One region of the Mesorhizobium sp. SEMIA396 genome, then DNA from elsewhere that is predicted to be linked to it. Evidence: riboswitches for the same ligand, from Rfam matches in the RefSeq annotation. Region 1 holds a riboswitch; each other region holds the start of a gene.
The links. A riboswitch is a leader RNA that binds a small molecule or an ion and turns the genes downstream of it on or off. The one in region 1 is predicted to bind cobalamin.
Positions count from the first base shown of each region.

Region 2: it holds a riboswitch for cobalamin, as region 1 does, so the genes downstream of both, NP503_RS22395 (DUF1636 family protein) here and NP503_RS07800 (ABC transporter ATP-binding protein) in region 1, are expected to answer to the same signal.
Region 3: it holds a riboswitch for cobalamin, as region 1 does, so the genes downstream of both, NP503_RS09805 (aromatic ring-hydroxylating dioxygenase subunit alpha) here and NP503_RS07800 (ABC transporter ATP-binding protein) in region 1, are expected to answer to the same signal.
Region 4: it holds a riboswitch for cobalamin, as region 1 does, so the genes downstream of both, NP503_RS22235 (CbtB domain-containing protein) here and NP503_RS07800 (ABC transporter ATP-binding protein) in region 1, are expected to answer to the same signal.

Region 1 covers NZ_JANIFC010000002.1:583,254-591,093, forward strand. Annotated here, with positions in the region: gene NP503_RS07785 (D-arabinono-1,4-lactone oxidase) at 1-1,021, shown strand, start outside; gene NP503_RS07790 (DSD1 family PLP-dependent enzyme) at 1,021-2,160, shown strand; gene NP503_RS07795 (AraC family transcriptional regulator) at 2,165-2,998, opposite strand; cobalamin riboswitch at 3,254-3,461, shown strand; gene NP503_RS07800 (ABC transporter ATP-binding protein) at 3,623-4,411, shown strand; gene NP503_RS07805 (ABC transporter substrate-binding protein) at 4,461-5,408, shown strand; gene NP503_RS07810 (iron ABC transporter permease) at 5,544-6,530, shown strand; gene NP503_RS07815 (metal ABC transporter permease) at 6,555-7,403, opposite strand; gene NP503_RS07820 (metal ABC transporter permease) at 7,403-7,840, opposite strand, start outside.
Region 2 covers NZ_JANIFC010000009.1:272,680-280,519, forward strand. Annotated here, with positions in the region: gene NP503_RS22365 (NADH-quinone oxidoreductase subunit E) at 1-1,138, opposite strand, end outside; gene NP503_RS22370 (NADH-quinone oxidoreductase subunit D) at 1,139-2,329, opposite strand; gene NP503_RS22375 (NADH-quinone oxidoreductase subunit C) at 2,330-2,932, opposite strand; gene NP503_RS22380 (NADH-quinone oxidoreductase subunit B family protein) at 2,937-3,518, opposite strand; gene NP503_RS22385 (NADH-quinone oxidoreductase subunit A) at 3,509-3,874, opposite strand; gene NP503_RS22390 (winged helix-turn-helix domain-containing protein) at 4,204-5,403, shown strand; cobalamin riboswitch at 5,433-5,637, shown strand; gene NP503_RS22395 (DUF1636 family protein) at 5,676-6,104, shown strand; gene cobW (cobalamin biosynthesis protein CobW) at 6,107-7,159, shown strand; gene cobN (cobaltochelatase subunit CobN) at 7,178-7,840, shown strand, end outside.
Region 3 covers NZ_JANIFC010000003.1:69,835-77,674, forward strand. Annotated here, with positions in the region: gene NP503_RS09770 (carbohydrate ABC transporter permease) at 1-509, shown strand, start outside; gene NP503_RS09775 (carbohydrate ABC transporter permease) at 511-1,665, shown strand; gene NP503_RS09780 (alpha-glucosidase family protein) at 1,670-3,334, shown strand; gene NP503_RS09785 (ABC transporter ATP-binding protein) at 3,359-4,471, shown strand; gene NP503_RS09790 (DUF680 domain-containing protein) at 4,548-4,784, opposite strand; gene NP503_RS09795 (DUF680 domain-containing protein) at 4,852-5,052, opposite strand; gene NP503_RS09800 (DUF680 domain-containing protein) at 5,139-5,336, opposite strand; cobalamin riboswitch at 5,846-6,048, shown strand; gene NP503_RS09805 (aromatic ring-hydroxylating dioxygenase subunit alpha) at 6,161-7,408, shown strand; gene NP503_RS09810 (hybrid-cluster NAD(P)-dependent oxidoreductase) at 7,434-7,840, shown strand, end outside.
Region 4 covers NZ_JANIFC010000009.1:242,587-250,426, forward strand. Annotated here, with positions in the region: gene cbiB (adenosylcobinamide-phosphate synthase CbiB) at 1-118, shown strand, start outside; gene cobO (cob(I)yrinic acid a,c-diamide adenosyltransferase) at 158-772, opposite strand; gene cobU (bifunctional adenosylcobinamide kinase/adenosylcobinamide-phosphate guanylyltransferase) at 774-1,289, opposite strand; gene NP503_RS22230 (CbtA family protein) at 1,282-2,073, opposite strand; gene NP503_RS22235 (CbtB domain-containing protein) at 2,089-2,268, opposite strand; cobalamin riboswitch at 2,304-2,501, opposite strand; gene NP503_RS22240 (MFS transporter) at 2,567-3,766, opposite strand; gene NP503_RS22245 (heparan-alpha-glucosaminide N-acetyltransferase) at 3,989-4,987, shown strand; gene NP503_RS22250 (isoprenylcysteine carboxylmethyltransferase family protein) at 4,984-5,460, shown strand; gene NP503_RS22255 (MerR family DNA-binding transcriptional regulator) at 5,651-6,037, opposite strand; gene mgtE (magnesium transporter) at 6,195-7,613, opposite strand; tRNA gene NP503_RS22265 (tRNA-Leu) at 7,804-7,840, opposite strand, start outside.

The DNA.
Region 1 (7,840 bases):
CCCGCTGATGCGCATCCTGCAAGGCATTGGCCAGGGCCTGCCCAATATGGGCGACATTGACCGCCAGGCGATCGGCGGCGCGCTGGGTACCGCCACGCATGGCTCGGGACCGACGCTCGGCGCCTATCACACGCAGCTGGAGACGGTGCAGATCGTCGACGGGCTTGGCAAGGTCCGCGACTTCAAGCGGGCAGGGGATCAGGACATGATCCACGCCATGGGCGTCGCGCTCGGCGCTTTCGGCGTGCTCACCGAAGTGACGCTGAACAACATCGCGACCTACCGGTTGCGCCGCCGCAAATATGTGCTGCCGATCACTGAGATGCTGCGCGACTTCGAGGCGATGATGGCCGCGCATCGCTCGGCCGAATTCTACTACATTCCGTTCTCCGGCTATGCGCAGTTCATCGCCAGCGATTTCAGCGACGCCGCACCCACCGCACGGCCGCCGGAAGAGGACGAGGCGGGTTTGAGGACGCTGCGTCGGCTGCGCACCTCACTTGCCTGGCTGCCATCGCTGCGTGGCCGCCTGATCCGTTCGGCGGCCGTCAGATTTCCCGCCGAGGACTACGTGCAGGACTGGCTCAACGTCTATGCCAGCGACCGGCAGACCAAGTTCAACGAGATGGAATATCATTTGCCGTTCGAGGAAGGGCCGAAGGCGTTGGCCGAGATCATCGAGCTGACCGAGAAGCGTTTTCTCGAGGTCTATTTCCCGATGGAGGTGCGCTCGGTCGCGCCGGACCAGTTCTGGCTTTCGCCATTCTACAACAGGCTGACCTGCTCCATCGCCATCCACCATGATGCAGCGAACGATCCTCTGCCGTTCATGCGGGCGGCGGAGCCGATCTTCCGCAGATATGGCGGCCGGCCGCATTGGGGCAAGATGCACAGCCTGAAAGCGGCGGATCTGAAAAAGCTCTACCCGCGCTGGGACGATGCCATGGCGGTGCGCCGCGACGTCGATCCGCAAAACCGCTTCGTCTCGCCCTATATGGCCGGCTTGTTCGGCATCGAATGATGAGCACCTATTTTTCCACCCTCTCGGATGCGCTGAAGACCGCCGGCATCTTCCAGCCCTGCCTGCTGCTCGATCGCGACCGGCTGGACGGCAACATTGCCCTGGTCAAGGAGAGACTGGATCCCGGCCTGGCCGTGCGGCTGGTCGACAAATCGCTCGCGTGCATGCCGCTGCTTGCGTATATCGCCAAGGCGCTTGGCAGTGAGCGCTTCATGACCTTCCACCCGCCGATCAGCGAGGCGGTGCTGAAGGCGTTCCCGGATGCCGATCTGCTCTACGGCAAGCCGATGCCGATCGGCGCGGCAAGGGCGGCGCTGGTGAAAGCCGATACCGACTGGTCGCGCGTCTGCTGGCTGATCGACAGCGAGGAAAGACTGGCGGAATATGGCGCGCTGGCAGACGAACTCGGCATCGGCCTGCGCATCGCTTTCGAGATCGATGTCGGGCTGCATCGCGGCGGGTTCGCCAATCCTGAGGCCTTGTCGAAGGCGTTGAGCGCGTTGCCGGCCCGGCTGCATTGCGAAGGCGTCATGGCCTACGAGGCGCATGCGCCGCTCATTCCTGGCCTTTTCGGCGGACCGGCAAAGGCATTGGCAAAGGCGTCGGCGCAGGCCTCGGCGTTCGTCGCCTGTCTCGGCGCCGACCAGCGCCGCATCCTGAACATCGGCGGCAGCAAGACCGCGCTGCTTCATCATGGCGGCGCGGCCAATGAGGTCTCGATGGGCTCGGCCTTTGTGCTGCCCAGCGACTTCGATACGCCAGGCCTCGACGGCTTCCAGCCGGCGGCCTTCATCGCCACGCCGATCCTGAAAATGGTCGAGCCGATGCTGCCCGGCCCGCCGGCCGTCACCCGCCTGCTGCAGGCGCTCGGCCGGTTCCCGCGCAAGGGTTGCTACCTCTATGGCGGCAAGTGGATGGCCGAGCCGGTCTTCCCAGAAGGCATGAAGGCGAACGGGCTGCTCGGCCTGTCCTCCAACCAGCAATTCATGGGCTTGCCCGCCGACGCGACCGCAAAGCCCGGCGACTACGCGTTTCTAAGGCCGACGCAGAGCGAAGCCGTGCTGCAGCAGTTCGGGTCGATCGCGGTGTTTTCCGGCGGCCGGATCGCCGATCGCTGGCCGGCGTTGCCGATGGCCTGACCGACTACGCCTTCACCGGTATCCAGATCTCCAGCCCGCCCTTGCCGCTGCGCGGGTCGAATTCGGGGCCGTAGCGTTCGAATTCCGGCGCGTCCGCGATCTCATGCCCGGAGGCCGGCAGCCATTTGTTCCAGATCGTGTTGACCGTCCGGCGGATGGTCGAGATGTGTTCGCGGTGGGCAAAGACCGCATATTTCTGCGCCGGCACCCGCACCCGGTAGAAGTCCCTGGGCAGGTCGGAGAAGTCAGACACTTCGACGCCGCCGATGTAGTCGAAATTGCCGGCATCGTCGCCGTTGACGCAGACGCCATAGGCGACGTCGCCGGTCTCGCCCGGAATGTTGCCGATATAGGGGCCGAAGCGCTGCCACTGCATCGGGATGGCGGCGCTGGTTTCGCAGCTGCAGCGTTCGCCGAGGCCGGCGATCAGGAACGGCCGGCTGGTCTCGAAACGCGGCGGTTCGAGATTGGTGAGGAGGGACTGGTCCATCAGGATCGGCTCCACGAGGTCGAGCTTGTCGAGTGTGCCCTGCGCGCGCACCAGTTCCGGCGTGGTGCCGAACTGATCGCGGAAGGCACGGGTGAACGCCTCATGCGAGTTGTAGCCGGCGTCGAGCGCGACGGCGAGGATGTCGGGCGCCCCGCCCGCCAGCTTGCGCGCCGCCTCGGTCAGCCGGCGTGAGCGCATGTAGCCCATCACCGACCGGCCGGTGGCGGCGCCGAAGGCGCGCGTCACATGAAAACGCGACACGCCGCTGTTTTGCGCGACATCATCAAGCGAGATCGCCTCCGGCAGATGGCTTTCGACGAACCACAGCGCTTTCTCGGTCGGGTCCATTTTCTCCTCGCATTGGCCAGATCATCCTGCCGTTTCCTGGCGCAGCCAGTTTGATCGAAATTGCGCATCCCGTGCAATCTGCGCCGATGCCGGTCGCCATCCGGCCAACCGCCCCATGAGCTTTCGCTTGACAGCGACCGGCGTCATCTCTTAGGTATGTTATATTATTACATAAAGAGAGCATGCGATGCCTGTTTCCCTTAGCTGGCCCACCACTCCGTCCGAGAAATCCATTGCGAAGCGATCGGCGCAAATCTACGCTGAAGCGGTGATGGTCCCCGAGTCGAAAGGCGAGGGGTGAAAAGGGAACACGGTGAGGCCTGCTCAGGTCGAGACCGTGGCTGCCCCCGCAACTGTAAGCGGCGAGCAAAATCCGTGAATGCCACTGGCCGGCAAGGCTGGGAAGGCTGGATGGCGCAACGACCCGTGAGCCAGGAGACCTGCCATCACTGAGTTGACCGGACGGGGTGTGCCGGGAGGAAACGCGAATCCCGGTCTTGTCGGCCGGTTCGCCAGCTTCCTTCCGTCGCCAGTTTTGGAAAGTGACGGAAAGTTGGACGGCTCCATCCATCGCATCGTCGTATATACGCTTTGCCGTCCCGGCAAGCCGGCGGGCAGCAGCCGATGACCGTAGCGCTTCTCGAAGCCCGTGACCTCTGCGTCACGGCGAATGGGCGGGATCTGGTTCAGGCGGTCAGCTTCTCGGTGGCCGCCGGCGATCGCCTTGCCATCATCGGTCCCAACGGCGCCGGCAAGACGACGCTGCTGCGCATGCTGTCGGGCATGCTGCGTCCGAGCTCCGGCGAGGTGAAGCTCGGCGGGCGCCGCCTGGACAGGATTTCAGCCGCCGAACGGGCGCTGCACATTGCCGTGGTCGGCCAGACCGACCAGCCCGATCCGCGGCTGGCGGTGATCGACTATGTCGAGCTTGGCCGGGTTCCGCACGCCGGGCTGCGGCGCAGGAGCGAGGAGCGCGAGATCGTCGTCGATGCACTGCGCCGGACCGGCCTGCTGCCGCTATTTGGCCGCACCATCGGCTCGCTGTCGGGCGGCGAGCGCCAGCGCGCCCAACTTGCGCGCGCCATCGCCCAGCAGCCAAAAATCCTGTTCCTCGACGAGCCGACCAACCATCTCGACCCGCGTGCCCGCGGCGAACTGCTCGACCTCGTGGCAGGCTTCGAGATGACGGTGATCGCGGTGCTGCACGATCTGGCGCTGGTGGCACCGTTCGCCACCAGGGTGGCGGTGATGAACCATGCCCGTCTGCAAGCGCTCGCCGCACCGCGCGAAGCCCTGACCCAAAAGCTGATCCGCGAGATTTTCGGCATCGATGTGCTGCGTCTGCGCCATCCGACCGAAGACCGCGAACTGACGGTGTTCGATGTGCCGAACCGTGCCGCGCCGCCGACGTGATTGAAGCCATCTCGTAGTCGACCCAATCCCATCCACAAGGAGCAAACCCGTGAAACGCCTGGCCTTTTCGCTTGTCTTCTCGCTGCTGGCCTCGACAGCCCTGGCCTTCCCGGTCACGGTCGACAGCTGCGGCAAGCCGCTGACCTTCGATGCGCCGCCGAAGCGCGCCGTCATCCAGGATCTCAACATGGCCGAGATGGCTTTCGCGCTGAAACTGCAGCCGTCGATCGTCGGCCTGACCGGCATCACCGGATGGTACAAGGTGGGTCCCGAATTCAAGGCCGAGCAGGGTTCGATCCCGGAACTGGCGCCGAAATATCCGACGCTCGAAAACCTCGTCGCGGTCGAGCCGGATTTCTTCTTCGCCGGCTGGTATTACGGCATGAAGCCGGGCGGCGAGGTGACACCCGATACGCTTGCTCCGCACGGCATCAAGACGCTGGTGCTGACGGAAAGCTGCGTCCATCTCGACAAGAGCCGCCCAGCCGCCTCGATGGACCTGCTCTATGGCGACGTCGAAAAGCTGGGCAAGATTTTCGGCAAGGAGGCCGAGGCGGAGAAGCTTGTCTCCGGCTGGAAGAAGCAGCTCGCCGACATCACCGCCAAGGTCGGCAACGGCAAGGGTACGCGAGTGTTTCTCTATGATTCCGGCGAGGACAAACCGTTCACAGCAGGCAAGTTCGCCATCCCCAGCGCCATGATATCAGCCGCCGGCGGCGACAACATCATGGGCGACATGGAGACCAGCTGGGGCAACACGGACTGGGAAACGGTGGCGTCGCGCAATCCGCAATTCCTCATCCTGCTCGATTACCAGGACGGCGGCGGCTACAGGAAACTGCTTGATTTCCTGAAGTCCCACCCGGCGATGAAAGAAACGGACGCGGTCAAGAACGAGCGCTTCGTCGCCCTGCGCTATGCCGAACTGACACCCGGACCCGCCAATATCGAAGCGATCGACAAAATCGCCAAGGCCATGCATCCGGAAGCGTTTTGATGCCTGTCGCCCAAAAGTGCGCAGCGGTTTTGGGGCAACGACATGCATGAGCAAAAGATCCTGGAAGTGCGTCGCACGCGTCCTGACAGACACGACGCATTTCCAGGTTTGCGCCATCCGGCATTCGCACTGGCCATGCTGGTGGGAGCGGCGGCGATCGCCGCTCTCGCTCTGCTGTCGATCGCCTATGGCTCGACGTTGATTCCGTTGGCCGACGTCGTTGCCTCGCTTGGCCGTGCGATTGGCTTCAGCGGGCACGACGTGTCCGGGCCGGTAGGCAAGATCGTCGTCGACCTGCGGCTGCCGCGCACGATCCTGGCCATCTGCGTCGGGGCCGGTCTCGGCGTCGTCGGTGCGCTGCTGCAGACGGTGACCCGCAACGACCTTGCCGACCCGTTCCTGTTCGGCCTGTCGTCGGGCGCCGCCGCGGGTGCGGTTTCCGTCATCACCGTCTTCGGAGACAGTTTCGGCATCTGGACATTGCCGGTCGCGGCCTTCACCGGCGGCATATTGGCTGCCGGTGTCGTCCTGCTGCTGGTTGCGCGGGTGAGGGGGCAAGGCCCGGAGCGGCTGATCCTTGCCGGCCTTGCCGTGTCCTTCATGTTCACCGCCTTGACCAATTATCTTGTCTTTGCCGGCGACCAGCGCGCCGCGCACTCCGTGCTGTTCTGGACCATGGGTGGGCTCGGCCTGGCGCGCTGGGACAATATCTGGCTCGGCGCCTTGGGTGCGGGCACTATCCTGGCTTACGCGCTGTGGAACCACCGCCGGCTCGATGCTTTCCTGGCCGGCGAAAACGCCGCCGAAAGCCTGGGCGTGCCGGTGGCGCGGATGCGAAGGATGACCTTTCTCGTCGCCGCCTTCTCGACGGCGATCCTGGTCTCGGTCGCCGGCGTCATCGGCTTCGTCGGGCTGATGATCCCGCATCTGTCGCGGCCGCTGGCGGGCCCCTTGCACCTGCGCCTGGTTGCCAGCTGCGCCGTGTTCGGCGCGGTGCTGTTGCTGGCCAGCGACCTTCTGGCCCGAACGCTGCTGCCGCCGCAGGAACTGCCGATCGGCATCATCACCAGCTCGGTCGGCGCGTTCTTCGTCGTCACCATGCTGATCCGCAACCGGCTTTAAGCGTGGCCTCGGTCAGGGTCGCGATTACTCTCCCGAAATGCCCAGTTGCACCTGTTGCTTTGGGCGCTTCGACTGGAACAGGGCAAGCAAAAAAACGCCGGCCTGAACCACGACGATGGTCGGACCCGTGGCTGCGTCGATGTGATAGCTGAGGATCGTTCCCACGACGCTCGACCCGATGGCGGCCGCGGCAGCAATGGCGAGCATCCGCTCAAAGCTCTTCGTCAAAAGAAAACCGATCGCTCCCGGCGCGATCAGCATGGCGATGACAAGGATGATCCCGACAGCCTTCAGCGAGGCCACGATGGTCAACGCGAGCAGCGTCAAGAGCCCGAAATGCAGCAGATTGACGGGCAGGCCGATCGCGCGCGCATGGGCCGGATCGAAACAATAGAGCAGCAGATCCTTGCGTTTTGCCAGAACGATGAGGATCGCCGGCACGACGATGATCGCCGCCTCGATCACGTCGCGCCACTGGACGCCGAGCATGTTGCCGAACAGGATATGATTGAGATGCTGGTCGGTCTCGACCTTGACGAACAGAACCAGGCCAAACGCGAACATGCCTGAGAAGACGATGCCCATGACTGCGTCCTCCTTGATCCGGCTGTGCTGCTTGAGGTAGCCCGTCGCCAAAGCGCAGCCAAGCCCTGCCACGAATGCGCCGAAGGCAAGCGGGATCCCGGCGATATAGGCGAGCACAATACCCGGAAGCACGGCATGCGAAACGGCGTCGCCCATCAGCGACCAGCCCTTCAGGACGAGATAGCAGGACAACACCGCGCAGATGGCGCCGACCAGAATGGCGACGGTGAGACCGCGACGCATGAACTCATGGCTGAGCGGTTCGGCGATCCAGGACCAGATTGTCATCATGACGCGACCTGGGATGCGGCACGTGCCGCCCGGCGCGCGGCGAGACGGCCATGTTTGGGTGCGAAGACGAAGGCAGTCAGAAAGACCACGGTCTGCAGCACCACGATCAGTCCGCCAGTCGCGCCATCGAGAAAGAAGCTGAGATAGGCGCCGACCGCGCTCGTCGCCGCGCCGATCGCCATCGCGAGCAGGATCATGACGCCGAACCGATCGGTAAGCAGATAGGCGGTGGCACCAGGCGTTACCACCATCGCGATCACGAGGATCGCGCCGACGGTCTGGAGCGCGGCGACGATGCAGGCGCTGAGCAGCACGAAGAACAGGACCCGCAACCGCCACGGATTCAGGCCGACGCCGCGCGCATGGTTCTCATCGAAGAACACCAGCATCATATCCTTCCATCGAAGCCCCAATACAGCCAGCGAAACCGCTGC
Region 2 (7,840 bases), on a different contig from region 1:
TCCACGACGCGACCTGCGCGAAGGTGAAAATGCCGAGCGTATGCAGGATGCCCTCGATCTTGGGGCCGACGCCGGAGATCAGCTTGAGGTCGTCGACCTGTGCCGGTTTATCGATTCCGGCCGGACGGTTTTTGTCCCCGAGCGACGGTTTGGCCGGCTTGGCCGCCGGCACCTTGACCTCCGGCGCCTTGAAGGCGGATGCCGGCTCGGCCTTGGTTATCGGACCGCTGCGCTGCTTGGAAACCTGCTCGACCTTGGAGTCCGCCTTGTTGGCGTTGGCGGCCGAATGCAGCGGCGCGGCAACGCTCGCCGCCTTTTCAACCGCCGGCGCGACCTTGGTTTTTGAAGGCGTCTTCAATGCCGGGCTGGTTTCAGGGGCGTCGGTCTTCGGCTTGCTGGTGTTGGACGGTGCGACAGGGGCCGCGGCCGGCCCCGGCACAGGCGCCGCGATGATCGCGTCGGGCGCCGCCCTGGCGGCCTTGGCGGCCTCCCTGGCCTCCCTTTCGCGGGTCGACTTGAGGATCGCCTTTTCGCTCTTCAGCGTGGTGAGGCCGGAGGCCGGCTCGGAGCCGGTGCGGCCGTTCTGCGGCCCCGGTTCCACCGAAGCACCCTTGCCGGCGTCATAGAGATCAATGATTTCAGCCAGGCGTTCCGGCGTCAGATCCTCGAACGTGTCCTTGAAGATCATGACCATCGGCGCGTTGACGCAGGCGCCAAGGCATTCGACCTCTTCCCAGGACAAGGTGCCCTTGTCGTTGGCGTGGAACTGGTCGTGATGGATTTTGGAGCGGCACACATCCATCAGCGCTTCCGAACCGCGCAGCATGCAGGGCGTGGTGCCGCAGACCTGGATATGCGCACGCGTGCCGACCGGATTCAACTGGTACTGCGTGTAGAAGGTCGCGACTTCGAGCCCGCGGATACGCGGCATGCCGAGCATGTCGGAAATCGTCTCGATGGCCGCCTTCGTCACCCAGCCTTCCTGCTCCTGCGCTATCATCAGCAAGGGAATGATGGCCGACTGCTCACGGCCCTTCGGGTACTTCTTGATCCATTGCTTCGCCGCAGCCGCGTTCGCCCGGTTGAAGGCGAAGGATGCTGGCTGGACGCTGGCTTCTGCGAGACGGCGGACTGACATTTAGCGATCGACCTCACCAAACACGATGTCGAGGGAGCCGAGAACGGCGGTGACGTCGGCCAGCATGTGGCCGCGGCAGAGGAAATCCATCGCCTGCAGATGCGCGAAACCCGGCGCGCGCAGCTTGCAGCGGTAGGGCTTGTTGGAGCCGTCGGAAACGAGATAGACGCCGAATTCGCCCTTCGGCGCCTCGACCGCGGCGTAAACCTCGCCGGCCGGCACGCGATAACCCTCGGTGTAGAGCTTGAAGTGATGGATCAGCGCTTCCATCGAGCGCTTCATCGCCTGGCGCTTGGGCGGCACCACCTTGCCGTCGAGGTTCGACACCGGCCCGGTGCTTTCCTTGCCGAGCAGGAGATCGACGCACTGGCGCATGATCTTCGCAGACTGGCGCATTTCTTCCATGCGCACGAGGTACCGGTCGAAGCAGTCGCCGTTCTTGCCGATCGGAATGTCGAAATCCATTTCCGAATAGCATTCATAGGGTTGCGACTTGCGCAGGTCCCAGGCAGCACCCGAACCGCGCACCATCACGCCCGAAAAACCCCAGGCCCAGGCATCGGCCAGCGAGACGATGCCGATGTCGACATTGCGCTGCTTGAAGATGCGGTTGCCGGTCAGCAGCTGATCGAGGTCGTCGATCGACTTCAGGAACGGGTCGATCCACTTGCCGATGTCCTCGACCAGTTTCTGCGGCAGGTCCTGGTGGACGCCGCCGGGACGGAAATAGGCGGCATGCATGCGCGAACCGGAGGCGCGCTCATAGAACACCATCAGCTTTTCGCGCTCGACGAAGCCCCATAGCGGCGGCGTCAGCGCGCCGACGTCCATCGCCTGCGTCGTCACATTGAGGATGTGCGACATGATGCGGCCGATTTCGCAGTAGAGAACGCGGATCAGCTGGCCGCGCTTCGGCACTTCGATGCCGAGCAGGCGCTCGGCGGCGAGCGCGAAGGCGTGCTCCTGGTTCATCGGCGCGCAATAGTCGAGCCGGTCGAGATAGGGAATCGCCTGCAGGTAGGTTTTGGCCTCGATCAGCTTTTCGGTGCCGCGATGCAAGAGCCCGATATGCGGATCGACGCGATCGACGACTTCGCCGTCCAGCTCCAGCACAAGGCGCAAAACGCCGTGCGCCGCAGGGTGTTGCGGGCCGAAATTGATGTTGAAGTTGCGGACGGAGGTTTCAGCCATTTACTGCTTTGCCTTCTCGTCACCCGGCAGGACGTAATCCGTACCTTCCCACGGGGACAAAAAATCGAAATTGCGGAATTCCTGCTTGAGCTCGACCGGCTCATAGATAACGCGCTTGGCCTCATCGTCGTAGCGCACCTCGACGAAGCCGGTCAGCGGGAAATCCTTGCGCAGCGGATGGCCTTCGAAACCATAGTCTGTCAACAGGCGGCGCAGATCGGGATGGCCCGAGAACAGCACGCCGTAGAGATCATAGGTCTCGCGCTCGAACCAGTCGGCGCCGGGGAACACGCCGGTGATCGACGGCACCATGGTTTCCTCGTCGGCCTGCACCTTGACGCGGATGCGCACATTCTGCTTCGGCGACAACAGATGATAGACGACGTCGAAACGCTTGGCCCGCGACGGATAGTCGGCGCCGCAGACGTCGATGATCGAGATGAACTGGCAGCGCGCATCGTCGCGCAGGAAGGTCATCACCTCGACCAGATCGCGCGGCTCGACATGGATGGTGAGTTCGCCATAGGCGATATCAGCCTCGTTCACGCGGCCGATCAGCTTCTCGCCGAGATAGTTCGACAGTTCGCTCAGGGATGCGGTCATGGATTTACCGTTCGATCGTGCCGGTGCGGCGGATCTTCTTCTGCAAGAGAAGAATGCCGTAGAGCAGCGCTTCGGCGCTCGGCGGGCAGCCGGGCACATAGATATCGACGGGCACGATGCGGTCGCAGCCGCGCACCACCGAATAGGAGTAGTGGTAGTAGCCGCCGCCATTGGCGCAGGAGCCCATCGAGATGACGTAGCGCGGTTCCGGCATCTGGTCGTAGACCTTGCGCAGCGCCGGCGCCATCTTGTTGGTCAGCGTGCCGGCGACGATCATGATGTCGGACTGGCGCGGGGACGCGCGCGGCGCGACACCGAACCGCTCCGAATCATAGCGCGGCATCGAGGTGTGGATCATTTCGACCGCGCAACAGGCGAGGCCGAAGGTCATGAACATCAGCGACCCGCTGCGCGCCCAGGTGATGAGCGCCTCGGTCGAAGTGACCAAAAAGCCCTTGTCGGCCAACTCGTTGTTGATCTCGAGGAAGAAGGGATCGTCCTCCCCCACCGGCCTGCCGGTGTTGGGATCGATAATACCCTTGGGCTTCGGCGCGACGAGGGTGCCTGAACTGTCGTTCAATCCCATTCCAGCGCTCCTTTTTTCCATTCATAGGCAAAGCCGATGGTCAGCACCGCCAAAAACACCATCATCGACCAGAAACCGAGCATGCCGATCTTCGAAAACGACACCGCCCACGGAAACAGGAAGGCCACTTCCAGGTCGAAGATGATGAACAGGATCGACACCAGGTAGAAACGGATGTCGAACTTCATGCGGGCGTCGTCGAACGAGTTGAAACCGCACTCGTAGGCGGAAAGCTTTTCGGGATCGGGATTGCGGTAGGCCACCAGGAAGGGCGCGGCCAGCAGCGCCAGGCCGACAACCAGCGCCACGCCTATGAACAGGACGATGGGCAGGTATGAGCTCAAGAGTGCGTTCATGCTCGGCTTTCCGTTGGCGCAATCCACTTTGATTACAGCACCGGACCCTAATGCGGAAGCGTGACAGTTTAACCGCTGAACCGTTTTAAGGGCCTATGCTGCAACGCGGCGAGGGTTAGCGCAGCACTTCCAGCGAAGCAAGTCAAACCTTGTTCAAAACACCGACCTGGACGGCATATCGCGGCAAACTGGTCCGATCCGCTCCTGTTTGATTTCCTTCGCTTTTTACTCCACTTTTCTCTCCTGACATGGATGCAGCCAAAACCCTGCTAGCATGGGTTGGAATCAGCCATTCGACCCTCGGTCAAACACTTCAAAGTGATGCCTGCATGAAGGAAAAGATCTCGCTCCCCACGGCCCGTCGCATCGCGCTTGCCGCCCAGGGGTTTCTCGATCCCCGCCCGACCGGCACGCCCGACCGCCGGCATTTTGCCCGCACCCTCTCCCGCACCGGCCTGCTGCAGATCGATTCCGTCAGCGCGGTGGTGCGCGCTCATTATATGCCGCTCTATTCGCGCCTTGGTCCCTACCCGTTCTCGCTGCTCGACAACGCGGCCGTGACGCGTAAGCGCACGGTTTTCGAATACTGGGCGCACGAGGCGTCCTTCCTGCCGGTCGAGACCTACCCGCTGATGCGCTGGCGCATGCAGCGCGCCGAGCGCGGCGACGAAATGTATCTGGGCCTCGCCAAATGGGGCCGCGAGCACGCCGCCTATATCGAAGAGATTTACCGCCAGGTCGCCGAGCGCGGCCCGATTGCCGCTTCCGCGCTCGAAGGCCAGAAAGGCTCGGGCGGCTGGTGGGGCTGGAGCCACGCCAAGCATGCCTTCGAATGGCTGTTCTGGGCCGGACGCATCACCACGGCGCACCGTCGCGGGTTCGAGCGCTTCTATGATCTGCCCGAGCGCGTGCTGCCGCAGGCGGTCCTCGACCTCCCAGTGCCCACGCCTGAGGACGCGCACCGCGAATTGCTGCGCATTTCCGCCCGCGCCCACGGCGTGGCGACTTCAGGCGATTTGCGCGATTATTTCCGCCTGTCGCCGGCCGATATGAAAGGCCGGTTGGAGGAACTGGTTGAAACCGGCGAATTGCTGCCGATGCGCGTCGAAGGCTGGGACAAGCCGGCCTATCTTCACCGGGATGCCCGCCTGCCGCGCAAAGTCGAGGCCCGCGCCCTGCTGGCGCCGTTCGATCCTGTCGTCTTCGAACGCTCGCGCACAGAGCGGCTGTTCGACTTCCACTACCGCATCGAGATCTACACGCCGGCCGACAAGCGGCAATACGGCTACTATGTCCTGCCGTTCCTGCTCGGCGACAGGATCGTGGCACGCGTCGACCTCAAGGCAGATCGTCCGGCCAGCGTGCTGCGGGTCCATGCGGCCTACGCCGAGCCCAAGGCGTCACCTGAAACCGCTGCAGAACTGTTCGAGGAATTGAAGCAGATGCAGGGCTGGCTCGGGCTCGAACGCATGGAAGTGACCCCGGCCGGCGATTTGGGTCCGGCGCTGGCCGACATCGCCATGTCGTAAGCTCGCGTTGACACCGCCGCTCGCAAAAGCCTAAATCCGGTTCAGATGGTCTCTTGCCCGCAACGGCAAGAGCTAAGAGGGAATGCGGTGCGGGGCAAAATCCCAAATCCGCGGCTGTCCCCGCAACTGTAAGCGAAGAGCCAAGGCCGAAAGCCACTGGGAGTTCCCGGGAAGGCGGCTACCCAAGGCGATGACCCGCGAGCCAGGAGACCTGCCGTCTGCGACTTTAGAATCCGATCGCCCGGCGGGTTTCCGGGCAAGGAGCCCGATCTTTGGACCACGACAGCAGTTTTTCGGCTGGCACAGCGGATATTTCGTCCGGCCATGATGATGCCTTGGCCGGCGTCACCATCATTGTCTGCGCCTCCTGCCGCAATGAGACCGGCTCCGACGCCCATCCCCGCGCCGGCGAATTGCTGGCGGAGGATACGCGCCGCGCCGCATCTGGCGACGACATCCGCATCCGCAGCGTCGAATGCCTTGGCAATTGCAAGCGGCGCCTCAGCGCCGCCATCCTGCGCGACGGCTGCTGGAGCTATGTCTTTGGCGACCTGACCGAGACCAGCGGCGCCGACCTCGTCACCGGAGCCAAGCTTTTCGCCACCTCGACCGACGGTCTCATTCCCTGGCGTGGCCGTCCCGATAGCCTGAAGCGCGGCCTCGTTGCCCGCATCCCTCCCCTCGACATGCTGAAGGACTGACCATGACTGCCCCAGATTCGCCTGCGAACCTCTCCCGCGTTCCCTGCACCGTCGTCACCGGCTTCCTCGGCGCCGGCAAGACGACGCTGGTCCGCCATCTCCTGGAAAACGCCGGCGGCAAGCGCATTGCCATCATCGTCAACGAATTCGGCGACATCGGCATTGACGGCGAGATCCTGAAGGGCTGCGGCATCGACACCTGTCCGGAGGAAAATATCGTCGAACTGGCCAATGGCTGCATCTGCTGCACCGTCGCCGACGATTTCGTCCCGGCGCTCGACCGTATTCTCGCGCTGACGCCGAGGGTCGACCACATCCTGATCGAGACATCGGGCCTGGCGCTGCCCAAGCCGCTGGTCCAGGCCTTTCAATGGCCGAGCGTGAAGAGCCGCGTCACAGTCGACGGCGTCATCGCCGTGGTCGACGGGCCGGCATTGGCCGAGGGCCGCGTCGCCAACGACATGGACGCCCTGCAGGCGCAGCGCGCCGGGGACGAGACGCTCGACCATGACGATCCGGTGGAAGAAGTGTTCGAGGACCAGATCGCCTGTGCCGACCTGATCATCCTGTCGAAAAGCGACCTGATGGACGCCGCCGGTACCGCCCGCGCCAACGCCATCATTGGCGAACACTCCGCCCGCGCGGTGAAGATCGTGCCGACGTCGCATGGCAAGGTCGATCCCTCGGTGCTGCTCGGGCTCGGTCTGGCCGTCGAGGACGACATCGAAAACCGCAAGTCCCACCATGACGGCGCGTTCGACCATGAGCATGACGACTTCGACACCTTCATTGTCGACATTGCCTCGATCGCCAATCCCGATGAACTGGCGAAGCGCGTCGCCACCGTCGCCGAAGAAGAGAACGTGCTGCGCGTAAAAGGCTTCGTCGAGGTCGGCGGCAAGCCGATGCGGCTCTTGCTGCAGGCCGTCGGGCCGCGCGTCAATCATTACTATGACCGCGCCTGGACCGCGCAGGACGACCGCCGTTCGCGCCTCGTCGTCATCGGCCTGAAGGGGCTGAACCGCCCGGCGATCGAGCGTATACTCGCCGGCTGATTTCGGACACGGGTCGCGATGCACATCCTCACCACGACATCCGCCTCGCTCGACGACCTCGCCGAGCCGGTCGATCTGCGGCAGACGCCGGCGGATATCGTGGCCCTGTCCTTCACCGACAGCGACCTCGCCGGACTGGCGGCAGCCTGGAAGGCCGATGCCGGCCGCCTGCCCTCGATGCGGCTGGCCGCACTGCGTGACCTGCGCCATCCGATGTCCGTCGACCTCTGGGTCGACAGCGTCGCCCGCCACGCCAAGATCATCCTGGTGCGCATCCTCGGCGGCTACGACTGGTGGCGCTACGGCTGCGACCAGCTCGCCTCGACTGCCCGCGAACGCGGCATAAAACTGGCGCTGCTGCCCGGCGAATGCCGCGACGAGGACCTGCGCCTGATCGAAGCCTCGACGCTGCCGCGCGAGCAGTTGGACGGCCTGCTCGACTATTTCCGCGAGGGCGGCCCGGCGAATATGAGCGCGCTGGTGCGGAGGCTGGCACGGCTGGCGGGACAGGATGCGCCTTTCATCGAACCGGTCGCCGTGCCCAAAGCTGGCTACTACGAACCCGGCCGCGGCGTCGTCCCCCTCCCCCTCGAGGGGAGGGTCCGGCCGCAGGCCGGGGGTGGGGTCCTCTCCGAGGCGCGCCGACTCAAAGAAACGCCGCGTCCGGTCGTACCGACCCCA
Region 3 (7,840 bases), on a different contig from region 1:
ATCGGGGCGACGGCCAGACGCAGATCGGCATCCTCAACGCCATCATCCAGCATTTCGGCGGCCAGCCGCAGGTCTGGATATCGCTGCCGTTCTGGAACAATTTCTTCCTGATGATCATCCTGATCTGGATCCAGACCGGCTTTGCTATGGTCATCCTGTCTTCCGCCCTGCGCGGCATTCCCGAAGAAACGCTGGAAGCCGCCGTCATCGACGGCGCCAATCCGTTCCAGATCTTCTGGAAGATCATGGTGCCGCAGATCTGGGGCACCATCGCCGTGGTCTGGACCACGATCACCATCCTGGTGCTCAAAGTGTTCGACATCGTGCTGACCATGACCAACGGCCAGTGGAACAGCCAGGTGCTGGCCAATCTGATGTTCGACTGGATGTTCCGCGGCGGCGGCGATTTCGGCCGCGGCGCCACCATCGCCATCATCATCATGATTGCCGTCATTCCGATCATGGTCTGGAACATCCGCCAGGCGAACAAAGAGACGGGAGGACATTGAGATGGCCGTCGCGGCCGGAAATTCCTTCGCCAGCCGTTTTGGCGTCCACATCGCCGTGCTCATCTTCGTCGCGATCTGGACCATACCGACGCTCGGCATCCTGGTCTCGTCGCTGCGCGACAAGAACCAGATCATCGCCTCGGGCTGGTGGAACTCGTTCGCCAGTTCCACCCAGACGGAAGCAGGCCGGCTCCCGCCCGCCTCGGCGCAAGTCGAGAAGGACGGCAAGTTCGTCCTCGAGGGCAATATCTTCGGCGACGGCGCCAAGCGCGACATCAGCGCCTTCGGGGTCAAATCGGCGACACCGACGCAATATCCCGCCGGCACCACAGCCGATCTCGGCGACGGCGTGACCTTGCAGCTCAATGCCGACGGCAGCTTCATCATGCATTCCCCGAAAGCATTCGAAGGCGATCGCGGCCAGCGCGTCTATTATGCTTCGTCGGCGCCGCCGAAATTCACCACCGACAATTACAGAACCGTGCTGTTCTCCGAAGGCATCGGACGGTCATTCATGAATTCCCTGACCGTCACCATTCCGGCTACCGTCATCCCGATCCTGATCGCCGCCTTTGCCGCCTATGCGCTGGCCTGGATGCGGTTTCCCGGCCGGGCGCTGCTGATCGCCGTCATCATCGGCCTGCTGGTGGTGCCATTGCAGATGTCGCTGATCCCGCTGTTGAAGCTCTACAACGGCGTCGGCGCTTTCTTCGGCATGCCGTCGAAGACCTATCTCGGCATCTGGCTGGCGCATACCGGCTTCGGCCTGCCCTTCGCCATCTACCTGCTGCGCAGCTACATTGCCGGCCTGCCGCGCGAAATCATGGAATCGGCGCGCATCGATGGCGCCAGCGATTTCGAGATCTTCGTCAAGATCGTCTTGCCGCTGTCGTTCCCGGTGCTGGCTTCGTTTGCCATCTTCCAGTTCCTGTGGGTATGGAACGATCTGCTGGTGGCGATGGTTTTCCTCGGTACAGAGGCAGACCAGATCGTGCTGACCGCCAAGCTCAACGCGCTGTTGGGCTCGCGCGGCGGCGACTGGGAGATTCTGACGACATCGGCTTTCGTGACCATCATCGTACCGCTGATCGTGTTCTTCTCGCTGCAGCGCTATTTTGTCCGCGGGCTGCTTGCCGGCTCGGTGAAAGGAGGCTGAGACGATGCAATCCGCTTTGAAGGCCAGCTCGAAGCCTGACCTCGCCATCGATCGCGACTGGTGGCGGGGCGCGGTGATCTACCAGATCTATCCGCGCAGCTATCAGGACTCGAATGGCGACGGCATCGGCGATCTCAAGGGCATCATAGGCCGCCTCTCCTATATCGCCGCACTCGGCGCGGATGCCATCTGGATCTCGCCGTTCTTCAAGTCGCCGATGAAGGATTTCGGCTATGACGTGACGGATTACTGCGATGTCGATCCGATGTTCGGCACGCTGGCCGATTTCGACGCGCTGACCGCCGAGGCACACAGGCTGGGCTTGAAGGTGATGATCGACGAGGTGCTGTCGCACACTGCCGACAGTCATCCCTGGTTCAAGGAAAGCCGGTCGAGCCGCAGCAACCCGAAAGCCGATTGGTACGTCTGGGCAGACGCCAGGCCGGACGGCACACCGCCCAACAACTGGCTGTCGATCTTCGGCGGCTCGGCGTGGCAATGGGACACCAGCCGCCAGCAATATTACATGCACAATTTCCTGGCCGAACAGCCCGACCTCAACTTTCACAACCACGAAGTCCAGGACGCATTGCTCGACGTCACCCGCTTCTGGCTGGAGCGCGGCGTCGACGGTTTCCGGCTCGATACCATCAATTTCTACTTCCACAGCCAGGGCCTGGAAAACAATCCGCCGCTGCCGCCGGAAGAGCGCAACGACCAGACCGCGCCGGCGGTCAACCCCTACAACTACCAGGACCATCTCTACGACAAGAGCCGGCCCGAGAACCTCGGCTTCCTCGAACGGTTCCGTGCCCTGCTCGATGAGTATCCGGCAACCGCAGCGGTCGGCGAGGTCGGCGATTCGCAGCGCGGGCTTGAAGTGGTTGCCGCCTACACCGCAGGCGGCAAGCGCGTGCACATGTGCTACTCCTTCGATTTCCTGGCGCCGGAAAAGATCAGCGCGGGCAAGGTCCGCTCGGTGCTGGAATCCTTCGGCAAAGTCGCCAGCGACGGCTGGTCGTGCTGGGCCTTCTCCAACCACGACGTGATGCGCCCGGCCTCGCGCTGGGCCGCCAATGAGGCCGACCCGACCGCCTACCTCAAGGTCATCTCGGCGCTGCTGATGTCGTTGCGCGGTTCGGTCTGCATCTACCAGGGCGAGGAGCTTGGGCTCGGTGAGGCAGAGCTGCGGTTCGAGGATCTGCAGGATCCCTACGGCATCCGCTTCTGGCCGGAATTCAAGGGCCGCGACGGCTGCCGCACGCCAATGGTGTGGGATGGCAGCGCCAAGAATGGCGGCTTCTCCCAGGCAAAGCCCTGGCTGCCGGTGCCGGCCAAGCATCTGGCGCAAGCGGTCAATGTCCAGCAGGGCGACGAGGCTTCGCTGCTCGAGCACTACCGGCGCTTTCTCACCTTCCGGCGTGCCCATCCGGCGCTCGCCAAGGGCGACATCACCTTCATCGAAAGTGAGGGCGACACCGTCGCCTTCACGCGCCGCGCAGGCAACGAGCAGATCGTCTGCGTCTTCAATCTGGGAGCCGGGCCGGCCAAGGTTGACCTTGGCGGCCGATCGCTGCAACCTCTGCCCGGGCACGGATTTTCGGGGCAGGCGAACAGCGGTTCCATCGAGCTTGGCGGCTACGGCGCCTGGTTCGGGCGTCTCGACTGAATTCCAATCACTGGAGGAAACCAAATGGCCGATGTCACGCTAAGACAAGTGAAGAAGTCCTACGGCAATCTGAACATTCTCCACGGCATCGACCTCGATATTAAATCGGGCGAGTTCATCGTCTTCGTCGGCCCGTCGGGCTGCGGCAAGTCGACATTGCTGAGATCGATCGCCGGGCTCGAGGAAATCACCTCCGGCGAGCTCAGAATAGCCGGCGAAGTGGTGAACGACGTGCCGCCGTCGAAACGGGGCATCGCCATGGTGTTCCAGTCCTACGCGCTCTACCCGCACATGACCGTCTACGACAACATGGCGTTCTCGATGAAGATCGGCAAAGAGAACAAGGCCGAGATCGACCGCCGCGTGCGTCAGGCCGCCGAGATCCTGCAGCTGACCAAATATCTCGACCGCCTGCCCAAGGCGATGTCGGGCGGCCAGCGCCAGCGCGTCGCCATCGGCCGGGCCATCGTGCGCAATCCGAAGGTGTTCCTGTTCGACGAGCCGCTTTCGAACCTTGATGCGGCGCTGCGAGTCGCCACCCGCATCGAAATCGCCAAGCTCAAGGAATCGATGCCCAACACGACCATGATCTACGTCACCCACGACCAGGTCGAGGCAATGACGCTCGCCGACCGCATCGTGGTGCTCAAGGACGGCCATATCGAGCAGGTCGGCACGCCGATGGACCTCTACAAGAAGCCCGGCAATCTGTTCGTTGCGCAATTCATCGGCTCGCCGGCCATGAATATCCTGCCCGCAACCATCGACAAATCAGGCAATCCGACCGTCGTCAGCCATGTCGGCGGACGCAAGGCAACCGTGCCGATCGCGACGCCGGCTTCGGCAAAGGGCGCTGCGGTGAGTTTTGGCGTGCGGCCGGAGGACCTGATCATCGCCAGCGGCGCGGACTATCTGTTCGAGGGGACGGTCGACTATGTCGAGCAGCTCGGCGAGGTGCAGCTGGTCTATGTCGACATCGGTCGCGCCGACCTGCCGCTGGTGACCAAGCTGCCCGGCAATGTCGAGGTCAAGCGCGGTTCGACATTGCGGCTGAGCGCCAATGGCGAGGACCTGCATCTCTTCGACGCTGACGGACGGTCGTTTGCCCTTCATGAGGCTGAAGCGAAGGCGGCCTGAGGCAGAACCGCGTCTTGGACAAAAAAGAGCAGCGGGCCAGGCCCGCCGCTCTTTTTTTGAAGATCAGCTTCGACTGTTAACGGCCGAAGAGATTCCGGTCGCTGCCCTGAGGAGCGGACTTCTCTACGTCGCCCGACGAATTGAGCAGCTTCTCGACGAGGCCACCGCTGTTGCGGACCGAGCTCGTATGCGCGCTGTCAACCGAAGTAACCGCAGGCTGGTTGGCGCCGTTGGAGCCAAAGTTGTCGCTGCCGGCGAAAGCACTGCCGGTGATGGCCAGAACGGCGGCGGCAGCAATAAGGATCTTGTTCATTTTAGTCTCCTGAATTCTGGATTTCGCCAGACGGCAGGCACAGCTGCCGTCGCTTGCGAAATTGGTTTTAGCGACCGAAGAGGTTACGATCGCTGCCCTGAGCGGGTGTCTGGGCAGCCGGTTCCGAGGTCTTGGTGGAAGCCGTGTACGACTGGTCCACAGCGGCGGCAGGCTGGTTGGCGCCGTTCGAACCGTAGTTGTCGCTGCCCGCGAAAGCGCTGCCGGTGATGGCCAGAACGGCGGCGGCAGCAATGAGGATCTTGTTCATCTTAAATACTCCTGAATGTCTGAATTTCGAATGTCTGAATTTCGCCAGGGCAGCGGGCGAGCCCGCCGTCGACTGGGAATCGGCTGTTAGTTGTTGCCGAAGAGGTTGTGGTCAGCACCCTGGGCAGGCGCCTGAGCAGCCGGTTCCGACTTCTTGGTCGAAGCGGTGTACGAGCTGTCGACAGCAGTGGCTGCCGCGGCGTTCGAACCGTAGTGGTCGCTACCAGCGAAGGCGCTGCCGGAAATGGCCAGAAGGGCTGCGGCAGTGAGAATGATCTTTTTCATTTTTGTACTCCAGTATCGTCTTTTTCCGTCCGTCTAGCGGCGTGTCTTGGAAATGAAATCGCGTCGTTCGGACAGCCCCGATGTGGGAGGGCAACCCCGCCTTTTCCAATCACGAAGTTGTTCCGTGTGGACCATGAATCCACACCTTGAAATTGTGCCAGGGGAATCTAGAGATACATTTTTCCTCTCTATATCAGCATGTTAAGTTTAACCATCCGATGGATCACTGACTGTTTCAAAGGCCCGGCGTTCACACCGTCCTGCACGCACCGTCAACAGAAACGAACCGTTCGGTTCGATTTTAGGTCAAGCTAATAGTCACTTTTCGAAACCGTTAACCTTTTTTGACCCCCGCCAAGGGTCGGACTCGGGAAGATCGCAGCCGGCAAATGGCCGCCCGGGAGGCGGGATTTCGGCCCGCGACGATCTGCGGTGACGTTTCGCATGCCGTGTCGCGCCGCATGGATACGATGTCGTTTTCATGCCGACGGCGCGCCAGCGATCGTGGTTAGATCATACCCATCTCAGGTGCCGCTTCGTGACGACGAGGCGGAGAATTGGGAAGCCGGTCAGAATCCGGCGCTGCCCCCGCAACGGTGGTGGAGTTCAAGTCGCAACGGGAGACCACTGGGCAACTGCCTGGGAAGGTGTCGCGATGGTCCGCAAGGACAACTCCAGAGCCCGGAAACCAGCCCGAGATTTTTAGACTCGACTGATCGCGGTGGGCGGTCAAGAGGTGGATAGCGCTTCCGGCACCTAGCCGGCCTGCGTTTCAATCCTTCCTCCATCACCACCAGTTCAGTCCTTAGAAACGAGGACAGGACATGGATACCCGCAACGACATGCTGAGGCTCCTGAAGGGGCGCCGGCAAGGCTTTTCGCTGGAGCAGCCCTTCTACACCGATCCAGACTACTTCAAGCTCGACATGGAGCTGATCTGGTATCGCGACTGGCTGTTCATCGGCCATGATTGCGAACTGCCGAAGCCGGGCAGCTACATCACCGTGCAGATCGGCGACTATCCGGTCGTCCTTGTCCGCGACCAGCAAGGCAAGATCAACGCCTTCCACAATTCCTGCCGCCATCGCGGCAGCCGCGTGTGCAACGCGGAAAAGGGTACGGCGGCAAAGCTCGTCTGCCCCTATCATCAGTGGACCTATGAGCTGGACGGCCGCCTGCTGTTTGCCCGCCAGATGGCCGACGGTTTCGACAAGAGTGATTTCGGCCTGAAGCCGGTCGCCTGCGAGAGCGTCGGCGGCTACATCTTCATCTGCCTGGCCAAGGAGCCGGCGGATTTCGCGCCGATGCGGGCGATGATCGAACCTTATCTTTTGCCGCACCGTTTGCGTGAGGCAAAGATCGCCTTTGAGAGCACGATCATCGAGAAGGGCAACTGGAAGCTGGTCTGGGAAAACAACCGCGAGTGCTACCACTGCGTCGCCAATCACCCTGAGCTGTGCAAGACCTTCCCCGAGGCGCCGACCGTGACCGGCGTCAACGGCGCCGACAGCGACCCCGAGATGGTCGCGCACTGGGCCAGATGCGAGGCATCAGGCTTGCCGAGCAAATTCCGCATCGATCCGGCAGGGCAGTACCGCGCCACCCGCGCGCCGCTGCTGCGCGATGCCGTCAGCTACACCATGACGGGAAAACGGGCGGTGAAGAAGAACCTGTCCGACAGCGTTTCAACCGACCGCATCGGCTCCTTGCTGCTTTATCATTATCCGACAACCTGGAACCATATCCTCGGCGACCATGCCGTCACCTTCCGCGTGCTGCCGATCAGTGCCACGGAAACCGCGGTGACGACGAAATGGCTCGTCCACAAGGATGCGGTCGAAGGCGTCGACTACGACCTCGCTGAGCTCACCCATGTCTGGACCGAGACCAACGACCAGGACCGCCGCATCGTCGAGGAAAACGCCTTCGGCATCCTGTCGCCGGCCTACGAACCAGGCCCCTATTCGGAGCTGCATGAGGGCGGCGTGATCCAGTTCGTCGAGTGGTACACGTCGTTCATCGGGCCGCGCCTTGCCGAAGGCGGCCGGCCGGCCCTGCGCAGCGTCGCCTAGCCCAGGGGACAAGAGGATGAATGCGATGACGGACCTTGGCCTCTATCGCCATCTCGACCAGATGACGCCCTGGAACGACCGGCTGCAGGTGCTGGAAGTGATCGGCGTCAGCGACGAAGCGCCGGACGTGAAGACCTTCACCTTCCGCTCCGACAACCAGACCTGGTTCCGCTACAAGCCGGGCCAGTTCGTGACGCTGGAACTGCCGACATTGGACGGGCCGCTGATGCGCACCTACACGCTGTCGTCCTCGCCGTCGCGGCCATTCTCGATCGCGGTGACGGTCAAGGCGCAGGCGGGCAGCACCGGCACGCGCTGGATGTTCGACCATCTGACGCCGGGCTCGCACGTCAAGGCCTATGGGCCGACCGGTGATTTTTCGCTGCATAGCCACCCGGCGGCCAAATATCTGTTCATTTCGGCGGGCTCCGG
Region 4 (7,840 bases), on a different contig from region 1:
TGGGCGGCGCGAGGCCGACAGCGTCGACATAAGGCGAGCGCTGAAACTCTATCGCGTCGCCGACTATCTGCTGATCGCGCTGTTTGGGTTGGTCGCGGTCATGGTCATCGTGGCGTGATCTACTTCACCCTCCCCTTGTGGGGAGGGTAAGAAACGCTCAGAACTCGATCCCCTGCTGCGCTTTCACGCCTGCGGAAAAATGGTGCTTGGTCACGCCCATTTCGGTGACGAGGTCGGCGGCCTCAACCAGCGCCGGCTTGGCGTTGCGGCCGGTGACCACGACATGCAGGCCCTCACGCCGCGCCTTCAACGCCGCAACCACTTTGTCGAGATCGAGATAGTCGTAGCGCAGCGCAATGTTCAGTTCGTCGAGCACCAGCAGGCTGATCGACGGATCGGCCATCAGTTCGAGCACCTTGGCCCAGGCGGCTTCGGCGGCGGCGATGTCGCGCTTCAGGTCCTGCGTTTCCCAGGTGAACCCCTCGCCCATCGCGTGCCAGACGACGCGGTCGCCGAAGGCGGCGAAGGCGTCCTTCTCGCCGGTGTGCCACTTGCCCTTGATGAACTGGACAACGCCGACGCGCTTGCCGTAGCCGAGCATCCGCAGCGCCAGGCCGAAGGCAGCCGTGGTCTTGCCCTTGCCGGGACCGGTGTTGACGATCAGCAATCCCTTCTCGACCGTCTTGCTCGCCACCTCGGCATCCTGCACAGCCTTGCGCTTGGCCATCTTGGCGCGATGGCGCTCTTCGTCCTTATCGTCGATGTCGGTCATGTCATTTCACCTTGAGCGGCAGCCCCGCCACCATCAGCAGCACCGTATCGGCGACGGCGGCGACCTGCTGGTTGAGCCGGCCGGCGGCATCGCGAAACCGGCGCGCCAGTGCATTGTCCGGCACGATGCCTTGTCCGACCTCATTGGACACCACGAACCAGGGCCCGCGCGGCCGCGACAGCACCTCCGTCAATCGCCGGCATTCCAGCTCGAAATCGTGTTCGGCCAGCATGTGGTTGGTCAGCCACAGCGTCAGGCAGTCGACAAGCACCGGCCGATCCTCCGGCAAGGCGGCAAGCGTACCGGCGAGATCGAGCAGTGCGTCGATGGTCGTCCAGCCTTCGCCGCGCCGCGATCGGTGCAACGCGATGCGTTCATGCATCTCGTCATCATAGGCTTGCGCCGTGGCGATATAGGTCCAGGGCGGCGGCAAGGCGGTCGCCAAAATTTCGGCGTGCGCGCTCTTGCCGGAGCGCGCACCGCCGATGAGGAAGGTCAGTGTCTTGCGATCAGGCAAAGCTGTCGCGCAGGCTGGTCGCGGTGCCGGTGAAGCGGCCACGCACCACACCGACGACCGCGCCGAGCACCAGCCAGAACACCAGATTGGTCACGGTCACCGCCACCACGAACTGGTGATGCAGCCCTTCCGGAATCGCCGTTTCGTAACTGTCGGGCTGCGGTGCACCGACAACATGCGGCACGACGATCAAAAGGACGGCAAGGATCGCCAGCGGCAGCGACTTGCGAAACGCGATCAGGCCGAGACCGGCAGCGGTTGCCGCCACCGTCGCCCACCACCAGATCTGGCGCTGGGTGAGATCGGCGGCCGGCATGGCCGGCAGTTCCGGCGGCAGGCCGAGGCCAGGCGCCAGCGTGAACACGGCGAAGCCGGCCAGGCCCCAGAACACGCCCTGGCGCCAGCCACCGATGCCGCCGGCGAATTCGGAGACCGCGACCAGGATCAAGGCGAAGCCGATGCCGGTGACGATGTTGGCAAGCACGCTGAAGGCGAAACGCTCGAAACCATCTGCCGGCGCCCAGCCTTCGTCTGCCGGAGCGGCTTCCGCCGCCGGGGCAGCAGAGCTCATGGCATCTCCCGCCGGTGCAGTTGTGCTCATGGCATTGCTATCCGTTGCGGCCGGAGCGGCATGGTCATGGTGATGCCCGCCGCCCGCCTGTTCGTAGACTTCCGCCTTCAGGATCAGCGGCACGGTGGCATAGGCTTGCAGGCAGGCGAGGACGACGCCGGCCACGAGCCCTGCGATCGCCGCGATGAACACGACGTTGCGAAACAGGTTCATGATGTCAGCCCCTCGTCAGTGGCAGGGAAACGCCATCGAATGGCGATAGTCGTGAGCCGCATTGTGGACCGCATCGATATGCGAGAAGCCGACAAAGCCCATCACGAAAACGCCGAGCAGCGCGGCAAGAGCGAGCTGCATGAAGCGCGACTGCGAGGAGACGGAGGTGCCGAGGGAGACGGAAGCGGTAGTCATGTCTTGTCCTTTCGCCCTCCACCCGAGGGCATCGAAGTCAGTTTCCTGTCGCCGGCAGGTCTCCTGGCTCACGGATCAGCGTCCTTCCCCACCTTCCCGAAGAAAAAATCCTCAGTGGTTTATGGAGAGGACTACCGCACACAGTTGCGGGGGCAGCCACGGCATTGGGCGAAATTCGCCCTCACCGCATTCCCTCTTGGCTCCAAAATGGAACCGGCGACACCGGTGACTATAGGCAGAATCCTCGCTTCCGGCAAACCAAATTCCGCCGGTGACCATTGCGAATGCGCCATGAAGGTCAAAGTGATTTTGGCAGATAGCGCCACGTCACAAAGCCGCAGACCGCCGCCAGCAGACCGAGCGTGACGAACACCGAGCCCAGGCCGAAGAAGGCCAGCGCCACTGAATAGACCAGCGGCGGCGTCAACTCGGAAAAGTCGAGATAGGTGCGGTAGACCGCTGCCATCTGAGATCTTTCATAGGAGCGCACCGAGCGCATGAAGGCGGTCGAGCCGAGGGCGTCGAGCGCAATGGTGAAGAAGGCACCGCAGAGCAGGAAGGCGCCGGTAAGCAGCGGCACGGTTTCGCCGACGAAGCCCGCCGCCAAAAGCGCGGCCGACATGGCGAAATAGGCGAATGTCATGGTCCCGCGGCCACCAAAGCGCTTTCCTGCCTTGCCCCAGAAAATCGCCATGAACAACAGCGCGTTGCCGGCCGAAACCAGCAGGCCGCCGGCCAGCTTGCCCTCACCTGTGATGACCATGAACAGCGGCCCATAGACGAAGAACGTCGTCCAGAAGCAGGAGCGCCCAAAGGCGATCAGCCAAGCCAGCCTGAGCCTGGGCTGCGCCACGAAGCGGCCGATATTGGCGAGCGGATTGACGGGGCGCGTCTTGCCCGGACGGATAGACTGGTTGTCGCCGAGGCGGTAGGTCCAGAACAGCGCCAGCAGGCCAAACGCGAACACCGCGACCGTACCATGCGCGGCATAGATGCCGAAGCGCGTGTAGAGGAAGATGCCGAGCGTCGGCCCACCGGTCCAGGCCAGCATCGACCACGCCATGCGCAGCGATTCGGCCTGCATGAAGTCGGTCTTGCGGATGTGGTCCATGATGTAGAGGTTGAGCGTGATCGACAGCGCGCTGGCGCCCATCACCCGGCACAGCATGCCGGCCAGTTGCCCGGCAAGCGTGTCGGTGACGAAGAACAGCGAGCCGACGGCCAGCAGGCAGGCGCCTGCCGTGTAGACCCAGCGCCGGGCAAAACGGCGGATCAGCATCGGCATGAACAATGTCACCGACAGCCCGAGCATCGCCACGACTGTGTAGAGCATCGACACGATCTGCTCGTTGTGCAGGATCTCGTAGGCCTGGATCGGGATGACGCTCGACACCGTGGCGCGGGCGAAGGATTCGACCGCATAGAGCGACGCGAAGGTGCGCGCGTCCGCGGCCTTGAGAGCCGGCAGCCAGATTGGATGGCGCACATGGGTGGACATTGCTTTCCCCGAAGCAGATTCACCGGGTCAAATCTGACGTGGCGATCCCAGCGCCAATAAGAGGAAACCGACGCGCATCCGGCAAAAGCGAAGCCGGCCAAAGGCTTCCCTGCACTGGCCCAATGCCGCGGCTGATCCGGGTTGTCGGCAGAGTTGCCGGTCTTCTTTTGTGCCGGGCAACCGTGATAGTCCTCCAGCGGGGCTGAATCAGAATGCGAGACCATGAGCATCCAAACGCCGACCGCACCCGTTCCGGATCGACCAAAGCGCATCGTCGCTATCGACATCGTGCGCGGCATCGCGCTGATCGCCATGGCGAGCTACCATTTCACCTGGGATCTGGAGTTCTTCGGCTACACCGATCCCGGCCTGACCGCCTTCGGCTGGTGGAAGATCTACGCGCGTTGCATCGCTTCGACCTTCCTGTTCCTGGTCGGCGTCAGTCTGTACCTCGCCCATGGCCGACAAATCCGCTGGAACGGCTTCTGGAAGCGGTTCGCCATGGTCGCGGGAGCCGCGATCGCGATATCGGTCGTCACCCGTATCGCCACGCCGGATGGATTCATCTTCTTCGGCATCTTGCACGAGATCGCGCTGGCCAGCCTGCTCGGCCTCGCCTTTCTGCGGCTGCCGGCACTGCTGACGCTTGTCGTCGCCGCGCTCGTCATCGCGGCGCCTGTCTATCTGCGCCTCGAGGCGTTCGATCACCCATGGCTGTGGTGGGTCGGCCTGTCGGCGAACAATCCACGCTCCAACGACTACGTTCCGCTGTTTCCATGGTTCGGCGCCGTGCTTGCGGGCATCGCGGTGACGAAACTTGCCGCCGGTTCAGGCGTACTTGCCCGGCTTGCCGAATTGGCGCCCGGTCGCTGGGCCAACCCGCTGGTCTTTATCGGCCGGCACAGCCTGGCGTTCTACCTGATCCACCAGCCATTGCTGATCGGCTGCATGTGGCTGTTCTCGCAGATCATGCCGGCACAGGTCGAAACCCCGCAGGTGAATTTCCTCAAAACCTGCCAGCTGTCCTGCGAGCAGTCGCGCGACACCGAGTTCTGTACGAGCTACTGTGTCTGCATGCTCGATACGCTCGAGGGCGAGGCAACGCTTGATCGGCTCTACAACAACGACCAGACTGCGGAATGGAAGACGCATCTGTCCGATCTCGCCGGCATGTGTACCGCCAAGACCGACAGCAAGTTGATGGAGGAAGGGGTCAAATGACCGAGAACCAGCCGAAGCCGGGGCTCATACCGTGGCCGCCGCTGATCTACACCGCCGCCATCGCCATCAGCATCGCGCTGGGCCTGCTCTATCCCCTGCCCTGGATCGGTGACCTCCTGGGCGATATTCTTTTCGCCACCGGCTGGGTGGCGCTGTTTGCCGTCGCCGCGCTCTGGGTCACCGCGATCCGCACCATGGTCCGCGCCAAGACCACGCTGAACCCGAACGCTGTGCCCGATCACCTGGTCACCACGGGTCCCTTCGGCATCACCCGCAATCCGATGTATCTGGCCAACACCCTGCTGTTGATCGGGGTCGCCTTTGTCTCGGGCATCGTGTGGTTCCTGCCACTCGCGTTCATCGCCGCCTATGCCACGCAGAAAATGGCGATCGAAGGCGAGGAAAAGGTGCTGGCGGCAAAATTCGGCAAGAAGTACCGCGACTACGCCAAACGCGTGCGCCGCTGGATCTGAGCTGGCGCCCCTGGTTTCCATCGCGGAGAGGTTTGACAGGTGCACACTTCGGCGATTAGCCTAAGTCTTGCGAACCTCGTCATCCTAGGGCGAAGCAGGAGCGCAGCTCCGTCGCGGAGACCCTAGGATGACGAAGGAATAGACGTCTCCGCTAATTCCGAACGCTAACGCGCGACAGAATCCAGTCCGCTCAGGTATTCACGCCAAGCTCAACCAGCCGCTCCACACAAGATTCCTCGGCCTGGTCGAGTTCAGCCAGCGTCTCCTCGAGATCGCGGCGCTTCTGCCGGAGATCCTCGCGCTTTTCCTCGATGCGCTTGATCATCAGGTTGAGCTGGCCGACTTCGCCGGGCGGCTCCTTGTACATCTGGATGATCTCGCGGATTTCGTTGATCGAGAAGCCAAGCCTCTTGCCGCGCATGATCTGACGGATGAGGTGCCGGTCGGAGGGGCGAAACAGCCGCGTGCGGCCACGCCGCACCGGCTGCACCAGCCCTTCGTCCTCGTAAAAGCGCAGCGTCCGCGTCGACACGTCGAACTCGCGGGTCAACTCGGTGATCGAATAATATTCTCGCATTGCCACTCCCGCACGCCGAAACCAAGGGGCGATCGCCATGCCGGCGTCGCCCTTATGTCCCGAACCAAAACCCATGCCATGCCGGAATCGACATGGCGCCCCGCGCAAGCCTCGCACGGCATTTACGTAAAAGTCAATTAAGCCAAAAGGCATGCCTTCAGGGCACACCGAACCACCACGTGGCAATGCCGAGAAATGCAAAGAAGCCGACGACGTCGGTAACCGTGGTGACAAAAACTGCCGAAGCGACCGCCGGATCGATCTTGAAACGATCGAGCAGCAGCGGGATCAGGATGCCGGCCAGAGCGGCCACGAACATGTTGATGATCATCGCCGCCGCGATGATGCCGCCCAGATTGGGGTCACGGAACCAGGCTGCCGCAACGATGCCGATCAGGATGGCGAAGACGATGCCGTTGATGAAGCCGACACCCATCTCGCGGCGAATGATGCGGCCGGCATTGTAGATGTCGAGATCCCTGGTCGCCAACGCCCGCACGGTGACGGTCATGGTTTGCGAGCCGGCATTGCCGCCCATGCCGGCGACGATCGGCATCAGCACCGCCAGTGCGACGATATGTTCGATCGTGCGGTCGAAAAGGCTGATCACCGACGCCGCCAGGAACGCGGTCAGAAGGTTGATCAGCAACCACGGAACGCGTGAGCGCGAGGTCGAAAAGATGCTGTCGGAAAGCTCCTCGTCGCCGACGCCGCCCATGCGCATCAAGTCTTCTTCGGCCTCCTGCTGTATGACGTCGACAACATCGTCGATGGTCAGAACGCCAACCAGCCGTTCGTTCTCGTCGACGACAGCGGCCGACAAAAGATCGTACTGCTCGAATTCCCGTGCAGCCTCTTCCTGGTCCATGGTGGCCGGAATGGCGTGCCGCGTCTCGTGCATCACTTCCTCGACCTTGACCGAACGCTTGGTGCGCAGGATCTGGTCGAGGTCGATGGCGCCGAGCAGCTTGAAGCTCGGATCGATGACGAAGATCTGGCTGAAGCGCTCGGGCAGATTCTGGTCGTCGCGCATGTAGTCGATGGTCTGGCCGATCGTCCAGAACGGCGGCACCGCGACGAACTCGGTCTGCATGCGGCGGCCGGCCGTCTCTTCGGGATAGTCGAGCGAGCGGCGCAGCCTGATCCGCTCGGTGAACGGCAGCTGCGACAGGATCTCGTCCTGATCCTCCTTCTCGAGGTCTTCGAGAATGTAGACGGCGTCGTCGGAATCGAGCTCCTGTACCGCCTGCGCGATCTGCGCATTGGGCAGACTGTCGACGATCTCCATACGGATCGCCTCGTCGACCTCGGTCAGCGAGGAGAAGTCGAAATCGGCGCCCAGGAGCTCGACCAGCGCGTGGCGCTGTTCGGGATGCAGCGCCTCGAGCAGGTCGCCGAGTTCCGACTGGTGCAGGTCGTCGACTTCATGCTTGAGGGTCAGCGTGTCGCGGTCGGCGATCGCCGCGCCAATCCGCGCCAGGAAGGACGAAAGCACGGCGCCGTCCTCGCCATAGATGTCGGCGTGGTGCTCCTCGGCGGCCCTGGCGCCAATCGTCCGTTCGTGCTCGCCTTCCACCAGCGCCTCCCGCCACAAGAATCCCGGAAAAGGTGCAAATCAGGTCTAGAGCATCGGACCCAAAGGGGAAACCGGTTTTGGGAGAATCCGACGCTCAAAAAGAAAGTGGCGTAAAGCGCGGGAATATCAAACGAAATGCGCCCGGCCCGCAGCGGGCGGAGCTTGCACAATCGGGATCTGGGAAGGAAAATGGTGCGGTCGAGAAGACTCGAACTTCCACGGGTTGC